2 linked regions of the Azospira inquinata genome follow. The protein of the gene in region 1 binds, or shares a complex with, the protein of each later gene. Links are inferred from orthologs where the notes say so. Each region holds a gene or a part of one and is shown in the gene's direction. Other genes may lie near its edges.

The links.
Region 2: the proteins of eno (region 1) and Azoinq_RS14470 are in contact, whole or in part, in a solved structure (PDB 2FYM), measured with the Escherichia coli proteins. The link is inferred for Azospira inquinata from one-to-one orthologs.

What each region holds. Positions count from the first base shown.
Region 1 is NZ_CP064782.1:266,254-273,391, reverse strand. Bases 1-2,790 are described here. They hold eno (phosphopyruvate hydratase), read left to right. Parts: upstream 1-647; coding sequence 648-1,934; downstream 1,935-2,790. Other genes in these bases: Azoinq_RS01195 (LysR family transcriptional regulator), read right to left, coding at 2,771-2,790; kdsA (3-deoxy-8-phosphooctulonate synthase), read left to right, coding at 1-539. Also shown: more of Azoinq_RS01195, read right to left, coding at 2,791-3,697; Azoinq_RS01190 (MFS transporter), read left to right, coding at 3,801-5,042; Azoinq_RS01185 (SIMPL domain-containing protein), read right to left, coding at 5,203-5,904; Azoinq_RS01180 (zinc-dependent alcohol dehydrogenase family protein), read right to left, coding at 6,100-7,131. UniProt on the Escherichia coli protein: Catalyzes the reversible conversion of 2-phosphoglycerate (2-PG) into phosphoenolpyruvate (PEP). It is essential for the degradation of carbohydrates via glycolysis.
Region 2 is NZ_CP064782.1:3,205,141-3,212,809, forward strand. What follows is about bases 1,736-5,056. They hold Azoinq_RS14470 (Rne/Rng family ribonuclease), read left to right. Parts: upstream 1,736-2,087; coding sequence 2,088-4,856; downstream 4,857-5,056. Other genes in these bases: Azoinq_RS14475 (low molecular weight protein-tyrosine-phosphatase), read right to left, coding at 4,948-5,056. In the rest of the region: Azoinq_RS14455 (Rieske (2Fe-2S) protein), read right to left, coding at 1-69; Azoinq_RS14460 (HAD family hydrolase), read right to left, coding at 48-704; 23S rRNA pseudouridine(955/2504/2580) synthase RluC, read right to left, coding at 688-1,674; more of Azoinq_RS14475, read right to left, coding at 5,057-5,469; excinuclease ABC subunit UvrB, read right to left, coding at 5,555-7,636. UniProt on the Escherichia coli protein: Endoribonuclease that plays a central role in RNA processing and decay. Required for the maturation of 5S and 16S rRNAs and the majority of tRNAs. Also involved in the degradation of most mRNAs.

The sequences.
Region 1 (7,138 bases):
TGGCCGCCGTGGCGGATGTGTTGCAGACCCCCGCCTTTCTTTGCCGTCAGACCGATTTCATCCATGCGGTGGCGGCCTCCGGAAAGCCGGTGAATATTAAGAAGGGCCAGTTTCTCGCCCCCGGGGACATGAAAAACGTGGTGGCCAAGGCCAAGGAAGCCAATGGCGGGGCTGACACCATCATGGTCTGCGAACGGGGCGCCTCCTTCGGTTACAACAACCTAGTTTCCGACATGCGTTCCCTGGCCATTATGCGGGACACGGGCTGCCCGGTGGTGTTCGACGCCACCCATAGCGTCCAGTTGCCCGGCGGTCAGGGGGACAAGAGCGGCGGGCAACGGGAATTCGTACCCGTGCTGGCTCGGGCAGCGGTGGCCAGCGGCGTGGCGGGAATCTTTATGGAAACCCATCCGAATCCGGCCCAGGCCCTGTCCGACGGGCCCAATGCCTGGCCCCTGGGGCGCATGGAAAGCCTGCTCACCACCCTGGTGGCCCTGGACCGGCTGATCAAGTCCGCTCCCCTGGAGGAGTTGTCCTAGGCCGGGGCCTTGGTGCCCATCCCATTCATCCCGGGCCGAAGCCGGAACCCTGTTTGGACCCCGGCCCGGGGCAAGGTTTGTCAATTTTGAAAGAGCAAAGGGAGAATCATGAGTTCTGTCGTTGATGTCATCGCCCGCGAAATCCTGGATTCCCGCGGCAATCCCACCGTCGAAGCCGATGTGCTGTTGGAATCCGGCGTCATGGGCCGGGCGGCCGTTCCCTCCGGCGCTTCCACCGGTTCCCGCGAAGCCATTGAACTGCGGGACGGCGACGGCTCCCGTTACCTGGGCAAGGGTGTGCTCCAGGCCGTGGAAAATATCAATACGGAAATTTCCGAAGCCATCATCGGTCTGGATGCCCAGGAACAAGCCTTCATCGACAAGACCCTGATCGAGCTGGACGGCACGGAAAACAAGTCCCGCCTGGGCGCCAATGCCATGCTGGCCGTGTCCATGGCCGTGGCCAAGGCGGCGGCGGAAGAAGCCGGTTTGCCCCTCTATCGTTACTTCGGCGGTTCCGGCCCCATGCAAATGCCCGTGCCCATGATGAACATCATCAACGGGGGCGCCCACGCCAATAACAGCCTGGATTTCCAGGAATTCATGATTATGCCGGTGAGCCAAGGCTCCTTCCGGGAAGCTCTGCGCTGCGGCGCTGAAGTGTTCCATTCCCTGAAGAAGCTCCTGGACAAGAAGGGGTTCTCCACCGCCGTGGGGGATGAGGGCGGTTTCGCCCCCAACCTGGGTAGCCACGCGGAAGCCGTGCAACTGGTGCTGCAAGCCATTGAAAACGCCGGTTACGTGCCCGGTCAGGACGTGCTCATCGCCCTGGACTGCGCCGCTTCCGAGTTCTACAAGGATGGCAAGTACCACCTGGCTGGGGAAGGCCTGCAACTGACCTCCGCCCAGATGACCGACTACCTGGCCAATCTGGCCGACCAGTTCCCCATCGTCTCCATCGAAGACGGCATGGCCGAAGGGGATTGGGAAGGCTGGAAGCTGCTCACCGACCGGCTGAGCGGCAAGGTCCAGATCGTGGGGGACGACCTGTTCGTCACCAACACCAAGATCCTCAAGGAAGGCATTCAACGGGGCGTGGCCAACGCCATTCTGATCAAGGTGAACCAGATCGGTACCCTGTCCGAAACCTTCGCCGCCATCGAAATGGCTAAGCGGGCCGGTTACACCGCGGTGATTTCCCACCGCTCCGGTGAAACGGAAGATTCCACCATCGCCGATATCGCCGTGGGCCTCAACGCTGGCCAGATCAAGACCGGCTCCCTCTCCCGCTCCGACCGGATCGCCAAGTACAACCAACTGCTGCGCATCGAGGAAGATCTGGGCGATACCGCTTCCTACCCGGGTAAGGACACCTTCTACAACCTGGGCCGTTAGGCTTAAACCGGGCGCTTGCCGACTAGCCGGGGCCTATCCGCCCCGGCTTTTTTGTATGTCCCCGCCATGGGCGGGCTATGCTTTCCCAGGGGAAAGGCCCATAATCCGGGCCTGATTTTTCAACCTTTTTGCGTTTTTCCGGAAATTTTCCATGCGTTGGCTCACCGCCGCCCTTGTGGCCCTCATCGTGGCGCTCCAATACCCCCTCTGGCTGGGGAAAGGGGGCTGGCTGCGGGTGTGGGATGTGGATCGCCAGCTGCAACAGCAGCGGGACGCCAATCACAAGCTGGAAGCCCGGAATGCGGGGCTGGATGCGGAAGTCCGGGATTTGAAGCAGGGCTACGACGCCATTGAGGAACGGGCCCGCTACGAACTGGGCATGGTCAAGGAGGACGAGGTTTTCGTCCAGCTGCCGGAACAAAGCGGTAGCGCTTCCCAGACGCCGGGCATCGGCTTTGCCGCCCCCGCCACTCCCCCCGGCCTGGCGGCAGCCAAGTCCCGCCCGGCCCGGCCTGCCCCCACGGGCAAGGCGGAGGTAGAAAAATTTGTCGCCCAGGGGGCGAAAAAGCCCTGAGGCCGCCGGAGTCGGGAGTACTGAAGCCTTAGACTACCGCAGACCGCAGACCGCAGACCGCAGACCGCAACCCGCAACCCGCAACCCGCAACCCGCAACCCGCAACCCGGATCACCCGGATCACCCGGATCACCCGGATCACCCGGATCACCCGGATCACCCGGATCACCCGGATCACCCGGATTTCCGCCACTCCCCGTGGGGCGCCAGCGGCCCCCCTCCTACTTCAAGGGATGCCCCCGGTTCTTCCGAGACGGGGGCTTTATTTTTGCCCGGATTTTTCCCCGTTCCCCAGGCTTTGGGCCAGGGCCACGAAGTTGTGGGCCTGGGGCAGGGTTTGGCTGTCCAGATGGGCGACGGAAAGGCTGACCCGGGGCGGCACCCCGCCGCCGATGGGGCGATACACCACCCCGTGGACCTTTAACTGCTGCATGGATTCGGGCACCAGGGCCACCCCCAGTTCGGCGGATACCAGGGAAAGCATGGAGGCGATCTGGGGCGCGGCCTGGCCCTGGGTGGGGGTGAAACCGGCGGCCCGGCAGCTGGCCAGTACCGTGTCGTGGAGACTGCTGCCGATGGATCGGGGAGTCAGGATGAAGGGATCGTCCTTGAGGCTGGCCAGGGCAATGCCCGTGTCCGCTTCTCCCCCTTCCTGGGCCGCCGGATGGGCGGCGGGGAGGGCGGCTACCAGATTTTCTTCCGTGAGCAGGTGGTGGGCCACGGTGGGGGGCGATCCCTCCGCCGGGCGCACGATGGCCACGTCCAGGCGCTTTTCCACCAGGGCCTGGACCAGCAGGGCGGAATTGGTTTCCATCAGGCGGATTTCCACCTGGGGATAGTGGCGGCGAAATTCCCGGATGCAGGCGGGCACCACGGGATTCAATACGGCGGTGCCGGTGAACCCCAGGCGCAGGGCTCCCGTTTCCCCCCGGGCGGCCCGCTGGGCGGCGTGCATGGCTTCCGCTACCTGGGGTGGCAGGCGGCTCACTACCTCCCAGAAGGCCCGGCCCGCCTCGGTTAATTCCGCCCCGTGGGGCACCCGGTGGAAGAGGGGCGTGCCCACCTCCCGTTCCAAGTCCCGAATCTGCTGGCTCAAGGGGGGCTGGCCGATGCCCAGCCGGGCGGCGGCCCGGGTGAAATTTTTTTCCTCCGCAATGGCGAGGAAATAGCGAATGTGGCGGAGTTCCATTGATATATAAAATAGATATGGAGTTATCTAATACTATATATTGGATATATAAAAAGGGGGCCGATATACTGGGTTCATTCCTATAAAACCTGTTGTTTTCCCCATGCCTAGTTCTTCCGTCACCCTGCCTGGAGTGGGGGGTGTTCCCCCTTCCGCCGCCGTCAGTCATCCGGGTATCCTGCCCGGCACCCGGGAATACCGGAATACCATCCTGGCCCTGTTTCTCGTGGGCTTTGCCAGCTTTTCCCTGATTTACTGCGTCCAGCCCCTGTTGCCCGAATTCGCCCGGGATTTTCGGGTCAGCCCGGCCCAGAGTTCCCTGGCCCTGTCCCTCACCACCGGGCTCCTGGCCTTATCCATTTTTGCCGCCGGGGCCTATTCCCAGGGAGTGAGCCGCCGGGCCCTGATGTGCACCTCCACCCTCCTGGGGGCTGCCTGCAATATCGCCGCCGCCCTGGCGCCCAACTGGCACACCATGCTGGCCGCCCGGGCCCTGGAAGGGGTAGTGCTGGGGGGCGTGCCGGCGGTGGCCATGGCCTATCTGGGGGAAGAAATGGCCCCCGGCCACCTGGGCAAAGCCATGGGCTTTTACGTGGCGGGCACCGCCCTGGGGGCCATGATGGGCCGGGTGGGCATGGGGCTCCTGACGGAATTCGATTCCTGGCGGGGCGCCATGGGGATTCTGGGGGCCCTGGGGCTCCTGGCCACCGCTGGCTTTGTCTGGCTCTTGCCCCCCTCCCGCCATTTCACCCCCAAGCCCGGTTTTGACCTGAGCTTTCACCTGGCCGCCTGGGGCCAGCATTTACGTAACCCCAAGCTGCTGCGCCTGTTTGGCGGCGGTTTCACCCTTACCAGCGTTTTTGTCACCCTGTTCAACTACGCCAGTTTTCGTCTTTCCCAGCCCCCTTATGGCCTGGGGCAGACGGCCTGCGCCATGATTTTCCTTACCTACGCCTTTGGGGTTTTTTCCTCTTCCGCCGCCGGCAGTCTGGCGGACAAAATGGGGCGGCGGCCGGTGATTCTTATGGGCTTTCTCTTGATGCTGGCGGGGCTGGCGCTGACTTTATTTTCCAGCCTCTTCATCCTCATCACCGGGATTGCCCTGGTCACCGCCGGCTATTTCATCGCCCATTCCGTGGTGAGCGGCTCCATCGGCCCCCTGGCCGGGCTCACCAAGGGCCATGCTTCCTCCCTCTACCTGCTTTTCTACTACATGGGCTCCAGCATTACGGGCTCCGTGGGGGGCTGGTTCTGGCAGCACGGGGGCTGGCCCGGGGTGTGCGCCCTGACCGGCGCCATGGGTCTCCTGGGCCTGGTATTGACCCGGGTACGGACGGAGGACTGAGCGATTGGGAGACGCTGCCGCCCCCGGGAAGGGGCGGCGGGATGGTCAGGCTCCGAAGGGACTGGCTTGGGGGCGGGGGCTAGGTCGAGGGTTGCGGGCAAGAGGCTCCCGAGCCTCGTCTTGAGGGGCTTGCCCCGTCAGCCCCCGGGGGCCGGCAGGTTTATTCCACCAGATCGATTTGCCCGGAAACCGTGGCGGTAATGGTGCTTTCTCCCCCTTCCACGGGCATGGGGGCGGCCTCTGCCGCCAGCATTTTGGTTCTCATCATGGGCATGACCGGGCGTTCGCCGTTAGTGTTGATGGAGATATGGCGAATGCGCCAGGGCTTGCCCAGGCTAGCGGCCACCAGGGCGGCCCGGGCCTTGAAGGCCGTCAGGGCGTCCTGGATGGCCCCGTCCTCCGCCCGCTGGCGCCCTTCCGGACTGGGCTGGAACTGGAGGGTTTCCAGCATCAGGGTGTTCTGGAGTTTACCCAGCAATTCCGCCAAGGCGGTGCTGTCCCCGGATTCCAGCTCAATTTCACTGCGCAGGCGCCAGCTGTCCACCCGGCCGTTTTTGCCATAAACCGGAAAGGTCTGGCTGGTGCCGCTTTTGGCTTTCACCTGGGGATAGGCCTTGGCCAGGCGCAGGCCGGAGGCGATGAGGGGATTGACTTTGGCGGCCAGGGCCGCCGGGGTGGCACCGCTGGCTTCCGTAAACACCACGGCCTGGAGCTGGTCATTGACCGCCGGGCGGCTGGCGCTGACGGACAAATCCGCCCTGGGCGGCATATTTTCCGGCTCCGCAGCAGAGGCCAGGGCGGGCCAGGCCAGCCCCAGCCAGAGGCAGCACAGGAGGGGGCGGAAAGGGCGAGGAAAGGTCATGGGGGACTCCTGGGAAAAATAAAGGTCGGGGGACGGAGGACCGTGGTACCGGGCCCAGTCTAGGGGATTTTGCGCCCCGGCGTCAGGGGGCGGAGCGCGGAGGGGCGCATTTCGGGAACCGTGGGGGGGCCATGGTTGGGGCTTGGGAGGTGCGTGCGAGGGGCTGCTAGGGTGCGCCCCCGGGGCCCGGCCAGACTATTCGGCCCCGCCGGGCAGGAGGACCGCCGCCCCCTGGAGCTCGCCCCGCCGCAGCCGTTCCAGGGCCGTGTTGGCTTCCTTCAGGGGGAAAGGGGTGACCTGGGTATGAACCGGCACCCGGGGGGCCAGGGCCAGGAATTCCTCCCCATCCTGGCGGGTCAGATTGGCCACGGAGCGCACCGTCCTTTCCCCCCAGAGCAGGGCATAGGGAAAGCTGGGGATGTCGCTCATGTGGATACCGGCGCAGACCACCGTGCCCCCCTTGCGGGTAGCGGCTAGGGCGGCGGGCACCAGGCTCCCCACCGGGGCGAAGAGCAGGGCGGCGTCCAGTTCCCGGGGCGGCCGCTGTTCCGAGGCCCCGACCCAGACCGCCCCCAACTCCCGGGCGAAGGCCTGGCTTTCCCGGTCTCCTTCCCGGGTGAAAGCGTAGATTTCCCGGCCTTGCCAGCGGGCCACCTGGGCGATGATGTGGGCGGCGGCGCCAAAACCGTAGATGCCCAGATGACGGGCGTTTCCAGCCATGCTTAGGGCCCGGTAGCCGATTAGCCCGGCGCAGAGCAGGGGAGCTAGGTGGGCCGGGTCTCCGGCTTCGTCCATGGGAAAGCAGTAGCGCTCGTCCGCCAGGGTGTATTCCCCGTAGCCCCCTTGAATCTGGTAGCCGGTGAATCGGGCCTGGTCACAGAGGTTTTCCTCCCCGCCCTGGCAGTAGGCGCAATGGCCGCAGGTCCAGCCCAGCCAGGGCACTCCCACCCGCTGCCCCAGGGCCAGCCCGGTGACCCCGTCCCCCAGGGCCGCCACCCGGCCGACGATTTCGTGGCCCGGGACCATGGGCAACTGGGGATCGGGCAACTCCCCATCCACCAGATGGAGGTCCGTGCGACACACCCCGCAGGCTTCCACCCGCAGTAATACCTGGCCCGGGCCAGGCAGGGTGAGGGGCCGGCTTTCCGCCACCAGGGGTTGCCCCGGCCCATGGAGGACCATGGCGGTGTAGTGGTTGGGCAGAGCGCTAGGGAGGGGGGCAGTCATGGCAGGG
Region 2 (7,669 bases), 2.9 Mb from region 1 along the record:
GAAGCGCACCCCTTTGCCACTCTCTTCCAGGTCCGAGGCAGCACAAATCAGGCGTTTTGTAGCAGCCATTCCCGGAGCTCCTCCACCGAATCACAACAGACTGCCGCCCCTGAATCCAATAACTGGGCCTTGGGATGGGCCCCATAGGTGACCGCCACCCCGGTAACTCCGCCGTTGCGGGCCATTTCCATATCGTGGGTAGTATCCCCGATCATCACCACCCGCTCCCGGGGCATCGCCAGTTCTTCCATCAACTCCTCCAGCATCTGGGGGTGGGGCTTGGAAAAACACTCGTCGGCACAACGGGTGGCATCGAAGTAACGTCTCAAACCACTATGTTGCAGGGCCCGGTCCAACCCCACCCGGCTTTTTCCGGTAGCCACCCCCAGAAGATGGCTGGTTTCCGCCAGGCGAGCAATCAGGGATTCAATGCCTGGGAACAGCACCAGGTCCTGATCCTGGGAAAGGTAATGGCGGCGGTAACTATCCACCATTTCCGGGTAACGGGAGGGGGGCAGGCCGGGTACGGCGGAGCGCAAGGCTTCCTCCAGGCCTAGGCCGATGACGTGGCGGGCCGCCGCATCGGAGGGGGGCGTTACCCCCAATTCCCGGCTGGCGGCCTGGATGGCCCCGGCAATGGCGCCAGCGCTATCCAGAATCGTGCCATCCCAGTCAAAAACCACCAGATCAAAGCGACGCGCCATATTCCAAAGACTCCGTACGATTCAGAAAATCCAGAAACTGTTGTAAAGGAGCGGGTAACGGGGCCTCCACAGACAGGGTTTCCCCGCTCAGTGGGTGGGGAAAGCGCATTTGGTAGGCGTGGAGGAACATGCGTTTTAGCCCCTGTTTTTGCAGGGCCTTATTGAGTTCAAAATCCCCGTACTTATCGTCCCCAGCAATGGGAAAGCCCGAATGGGCCAGATGCACCCGAATCTGGTGGGTCCGCCCTGTCTTTAACTGGGCCTCCAGCAGGGAAAACCGCTGCCAGCGGGACATGAGACGAAAGACCGTGTGGGAAGGCTTGCCCTCTGGCGCTACCCGTACCCGCCGCTCCCCGTTGTCCAACAAATACTTAAACAGCGGCTGGCGCACATTGCGCACTTTGTCCATCCAACGCCCGGATACCAGGGTCAAATAGCGCTTATCCGCACGCCCCCCTTCCCGAAACATATCGTGGAGGGCGGTCAGAGCAGAGCGCTTTTTGGCTACCAGGAGAATGCCTGAGGTTTCCCGATCCAGACGATGGGCCAGTTCCAGGAACTTGGCCTGGGGGCGCTGCTGACGCAAGGCCTCGATCACTCCGAAAGACACCCCACTCCCCCCGTGGACCGCAATCCCCGCCGGTTTGTTGATGATGACCAGGGCGTCATCCTCGTAGAGCACGGGTAAATCGGCCTTGAGGGCTTGCCCCCGCACCTCTTCGCTGGCTTCTTCCGCCTCGCTGGCGGCGAAGCGCATGGGAGGGAGGCGTACCAGGTCCCCGGCTTGCAGGCGATAGGCCGCCGCGACCCGGCGGCTGTTAATGCGGACTTCGCCGCTACGCAGGATGCGGTAAACGTGGCTTTTAGGAATGCCTTTGCAAATGCGGAAGAGGTAATTATCTAGGCGTTGCCCACCCTCTTCTTCGCCAATAATCAGCTTGGTTACAGAATTTTTGCTAAGGCCTGTCATTTTGAATATACTGGGGCAGGTTTTAGCCCCCCTGCGAAAGAACAATTCTTGCTATAAGACCGAACAGACTTACCCCGGCCACATTCCGATAAGGAAACGGGGTGGGAATTCCGGCAGGCCAAAGATTTTTCGCTTGTGCCAACCTGCACAAGGTCGCAACGGTGAAAACCAACTGGTTAAGTTCGCTCACCAAAAGCAGCGATACTACTCGTTTTGCGCTTAACTGGCACGTACGGATTCCCTCCCCAGCGAGTCACGCAGCCTGATTTTTCAGCCGGGCTGCGGGGCTTTCAGCGATTACTTTCCCACCTTTAGTTGCCATACCGAAATCCGGATGAAACCACGTATTTTCAACTAATTGTGTCGCTACCGGCGTAGGGAGCCCGTCCGTGCATGAGCGCGGGAGCCACCGAATGAAACGCATGCTGTTCAATGCGACACAGGCCGAAGAACTCCGTGTCGCCATTGTGGACGGTCAAAAATTAATTGACCTAGACATTGAATCGGCCGCCAAGGAACAACGCAAAAGCAATATTTACAAGGGTGTCATTACCCGCATCGAACCGAGTCTCGAGGCCGCTTTTGTCAATTACGGCGAGGAAAGACACGGTTTTCTCCCTTTCAAGGAAGTTTCCCGCTCCTACTTTCAACCCGGCGTGGAAGCCGGCAAGGCCACCATCAAGGAAGCCTTGAAGGAAGGCCAGGAAGTCATTGTTCAGGTTGAAAAAGATGAACGTGGCAATAAGGGCGCAGCCCTTACCACCTTCATTTCCCTGGCTGGCCGCTACCTGGTGCTGATGCCCAACAATCCCCGGGGCGGCGGCGTTTCCCGTCGCGTGGAAGGGGACGAACGGGCCGAACTGCGGGACATCATGGATCAGCTGGAAGCCCCCCAGGGCATGAGCCTGATCGCCCGTACCGCCGCTATCGGCCGTAGCGCGGAAGAACTGCAATGGGACTTGAACTACCTGTTGCAACTGTGGAGCGCCATAGAAGGCGCTGCTGCCCAGCAGACCGGCCCCTTCCTCATCTATCTGGAAAGCAGTCTGGTGATCCGGGCCATCCGGGATTACTTCCAGCCGGACATCGGCGAACTGCTCATCGATACGGACGAAATTTTCGAGCAAGCCAAAGCCTTCATGGGCACGGTCATGCCCAACAACATCAATCGGGTCAAGCGTTACGAGGATGATGTTCCCCTCTTCTCCCGCTTCCAGATTGAGCACCAGATCGAATCCGCCTATTCCCGTCAGGTCAATCTGCCCTCTGGCGGCGCCATCGTCATCGACCACACGGAAGCCCTGGTGGCCTGTGACGTCAATTCCGGCCGCGCCACCCGGGGTCAGGACATTGAGGAAACGGCCCTGAAGACCAACCTGGAAGCCGCCGAGGAACTGGCCCGCCAGTTGCGGCTGCGGGACTTGGGCGGTCTGGTGGTCATCGACTTTATCGACATGGAAAGCCCCCGCAACCAGCGGGAAGTAGAAAACCGGTTGCGGGACGCCCTGCGTCATGACCGTGCCCGGGTACAGATGGGCAAAATCAGCCGCTTCGGTTTGATGGAACTGTCCCGTCAGCGCCTCCGCCCCGCCTTGGCGGAAACCAGCTACATCACCTGCCCCCGCTGTACCGGCACCGGCCACATCCGCTCCACCGAATCTGCTGCCCTGCACATCCTGCGCATCCTGGAAGAGGAGGCCATGAAGGACAATACGGCCACCATCCATGCCCAAGTGCCAGTGGATGTGGGCACCTTCCTGCTCAACGAAAAACGCAACGAAATTCAGTCCATCGAGCTTCGCCACAAGGTCACGGTCCTGCTCATCCCCAACATCCACCTGGAAACCCCGGCCCACTCCATCGAGCGCCTGCGCCATGAGGATTTGAATCTAGAAGAGACGGCCCAACCCTCCTACAAGCGGGTTGCGGCGCCGGCAGACGAAGACAAGCTGCCTTCCCTGGCCGCCGCCACTTCGGCGCCCCGGCAGGAAGCTGCCGTGAAGCACATTGCGCCCACCCAGCCTGCCCCCATGGCCCAAGAGCCCAAGACTGCGGTCACCACGGAAGATGGCGGCATTATCGGCAAAATCTTCTCCTGGTTCCGGGGTAACAAAAAGACCGAACCGGCAGCCGAACCGGCCGCTACTCCCCGTACCCGCAGCCGCAGCACTCCCCGGGACAATCAAAACCGGGAAGGTCGGGGTCGGGGTCGGGGTCGCAACAACCGGAACGGGGGCGAAGAATCCCGTAACGGCAACGGCTCCCGCAACGAACGGAGCGGGGCTGCCAGCGAAGGGGATAGCCCCAAGGAAACCCAGCGGGAACCTCGGGAAAACCGACGCCAGCGCGGCGAACGGAATACCGAAGGCAACGGGGAGCGGAGCGAACGTCGCAGCCGTCAAAGCAATCGGGGAGAAACGGCCCCGGTGGCGGAGGAAATGAATAAGACCGCCGCCTTGATGACGCCCCAGGACAACAACGACGCCCAAGACCCGAACGCCAATCAGGAAGGGAATGGTCGGGGACGTCGGGGGCGGCGTAATAACCGGCGGGACCGCAACGAACGCCGGCCTCAGGAAGGTACGGCGGATGCCGGTGTAGAAAGCCCCCGGAACGAGGGGGTAAGCGAGCCCACTCCCACGGAGGTGGTCGCCCCTCAAGCCCATCAGGAAGCTGCCGTGATTGCTCCGCTGGTTTCTGTTCCGGAAGCAGTCCCGATGGTCGCCCAGGCACCGGAAGTCTCTGAACAAGAAGCAGTGGCTCCGGTGGTTGTCGAGGTCGCCCAGGCTCAGGACCCCGTGGCTCCGGCTCCCGTCCCGGCTCCGGTGGAGCCCGCGCTGACCCCGGTCGTCCCCCAAGAGGAAGCGGCTCCGGTTGTGGAAGAGGCTAAGGAAGAAGTGCCTGCGCCCGTCGCCCATACCCCTGTCACTGAGGCCGAACCCGAACCGGCTCCGGTACAAGCAGTTCCGGCCCCTGCCCCCCTGGTTGCTCCGGTGACGGTGGATTTGGATCAGGCTTTGGCCAGTAGCGGCCTGGTGCTGGTGGAAACCAGCCCGACCAAAGTTCTGGCTGCCGTCCCGGCTCCGGTGGAAGAAGCGCCCAAGCCCCGTCGGCGCCGCCCCGCTCCCGTGGCGGTAAGTAACGAGCCCTTGGTTCAGGTGGAAACTGGGCCTAAAGCCTAAACCGCTTCCACCCAATAAAAAAGCCCGGGAAACCGGGCTTTTTTATTATCCCTAAAGGGAAGAATGCTCCCCCGGAGTTTGCCCTCAGCTCCTACAATGCCGGAGAGGCCCGATTCCCAACCGCCTTGGCCCCCGGGGTCAGCCCCAACTCACGACGCAAACTGTCCAGCAGCCCCTGGGCGGCATCCTCCAGCATATCCAGCACCAGATCGAAGCCCTGGCCCAGCCCATAATAGGGATCGGGCACCTCTTCTTCGTGGAAGTGGCGGGAATAGGACATCATCAGGCGCAAGCGATGGCTGCGTTCCTGGGGGCACAAGCCCCGCAGGAATTCCAGGTTGGCTTTATCCATGGCCAACACCAAATCGAAGCTGCGCAGATCTTCTTCCACCACCTTGCGCGCCCGTAAGGTGGAAATGTCCAGCCCCCGGGCCTGAGCCGCCCGCTGGGTGCGGGAATCCGGCGCTTCGCCCACGTGGTAGCCATGGGTTCCAGCAGAATCCACCAGAATACGGTCGGTGAGCCCGGCTTTTTCCACCAGACGGCGAAAAACGCCCTCGGCCGTAGGGGAGCGACAAATGTTCCCCATGCAAACGAACAATATTTTTATCATGCCTGCCTCCTCCAGGGGCCACCGCTAAGTGAGTCCGGTGCCCTGGTTGTTACCTGCAAAAAATCTCCCCGTGCAGCCTTGGTGCCTATTCACTGTCCGGCACAACGGCACCGAACAGGGCCTGTTTGAGCTTGAAAAGCTGGTCTCTGGAAGCCGCAGCTTTTTCAAACTCCAGGTTCTTAGAAAATTCTTGCATTTGCTTTTCCAACCGTTTGATTTCTTTAGCGACTTCTTTTTCGCTCAAGGATTCGTAATTGGCCTGGGTTTGGGCTGCTTTCAGTTCCCGGGTAGCGGAATCCGCGTCATAGACTCCATCAATAATATCCTTGATTCGCTTGGCCACCCCCTTGGGAACGATACCGTGGGCCTCGTTAAAGGCCAACTGCTTGGCCCGGCGCCGCTCCGTTTCCCCGATGGCTCGCTGCATGGAGTCGGTCATCCGATCCGCGTAAAGAATGGCGGTGCCGTGAATGTGCCGGGCCGCCCGGCCAATGGTCTGAATCAGGGAACGTTCGGAACGGAGGAACCCCTCCTTGTCCGCATCCAGAATGGCCACCAGGGAGACTTCCGGAATATCCAGCCCTTCCCGTAACAGATTGATGCCCACTAGAACGTCGAATTCCCCCAGGCGCAGGTCCCGGATAATTTCCACCCGCTCCACCGTGTCAATATCGGAATGGAGGTAACGGATACGGATGCCGTTTTCCCGCAAATAATCGGTCAGATCCTCTGCCATACGCTTGGTCAGGGTGGTAACCAAAACCCGCTCCCCGACACCAATGCGTTTGTGAATTTCGGACAGTAGGTCGTCCACCTGAGTGGATGCGGGGCGCACCTGGATTTCCGGATCCACCAGGCCAGTGGGGCGTACCACCTGCTCTACCACCTGCCCCTGATGTTGCTTCTCGTAATCCGCTGGGGTGGCGGAAACGAAAACGGTCTGGGGCATGAGCTGTTCGAATTCGGCAAATTTCAAGGGCCGGTTATCCAGGGCGGAAGGCAGGCGGAAGCCATATTCCACCAGGTTTTCCTTACGGGACCGGTCCCCCTTGTACATGCCCCCCACCTGGGAAATGGAAACGTGGGATTCATCAATAAACATCAGGGAACCCGCTGGCAGGTAGTCCAGCAGGGTGGGAGGCGGGTCCCCGGCTTTACGGCCGGAAAGGTGGCGGGAGTAATTTTCGATCCCCTTGCAAAATCCCAGTTCATTGAGCATTTCCAGGTCAAAACGGGTCCGCTGCTCGATGCGCTGGGCCTCCACCAGGCGCCCTTCCTTATGGAAAAAGGCAACCCGATCCCGCAGTTCCGCCTTGATTCCCTCCATGGCCCGCAGCACGGTTTCCCGGGGCGTCACGTAATGGCTGGAGGGATACACGGTAAAACGGGGCAGCTTCTGCATCAGGTGCCCGGTGAGAGGATCGAAGAGCTGGAGAGTTTCGATTTCGTCATCGAAGAGGCAAATCCGTATGGCGTATTCCCCGTGTTCCGCCGGGAATACATCAATCACGTCTCCCCGCACCCGGAACGTGCCCCGGTGGAAATCCAGTTCATTCCGCTCATACTGCATTTCCGCCAGGCGCTTAATGATGTCCCGCTGGTCCATCCGGTCTCCGGTCCGGATGTGGAGGATCATGTTTTGATAATCCTGTTTGTCCCCAATGCCGTAGATGCAAGACACGGTGGCCACAATCACCGCATCCTGGCGCTCCAGCAGGCTTTTGGTGGCGGATAGGCGCATTTGCTCAATGTGGTCATTGATGGCCGAATCCTTTTCAATGAACAAATCCCGGGCAGGCACATAGGCTTCCGGCTGGTAGTAGTCGTAGTAGGAAACGAAATACTCCACCGCATTTTCCGGGAAAAACTCCCGGAATTCCGAATACAGCTGGGCTGCCAAGGTCTTGTTCGGGGCCAGCACCAGGGCCGGGCGCCCAATGTGGGCGATTACATTGGCCATGGTGTAGGTCTTCCCTGAGCCCGTCACCCCCAGCAGGGTCTGGAAGGACAGGCCATCCCCAATGCCCTCCACCAGCTGGCGTATGGCCTCCGGCTGATCCCCGGCGGGAGGGAAAGGCTGGTGCAGCCGAAAGGGACTATTGGGGAAAGTCACCACCGGTGTTTCGGAAGGTTCGGGCGGATTGCTGCTGTTGGGTGTTTGGGTCATGGTAGAATTATCAGTTGCGCCCGTGATTTTGAG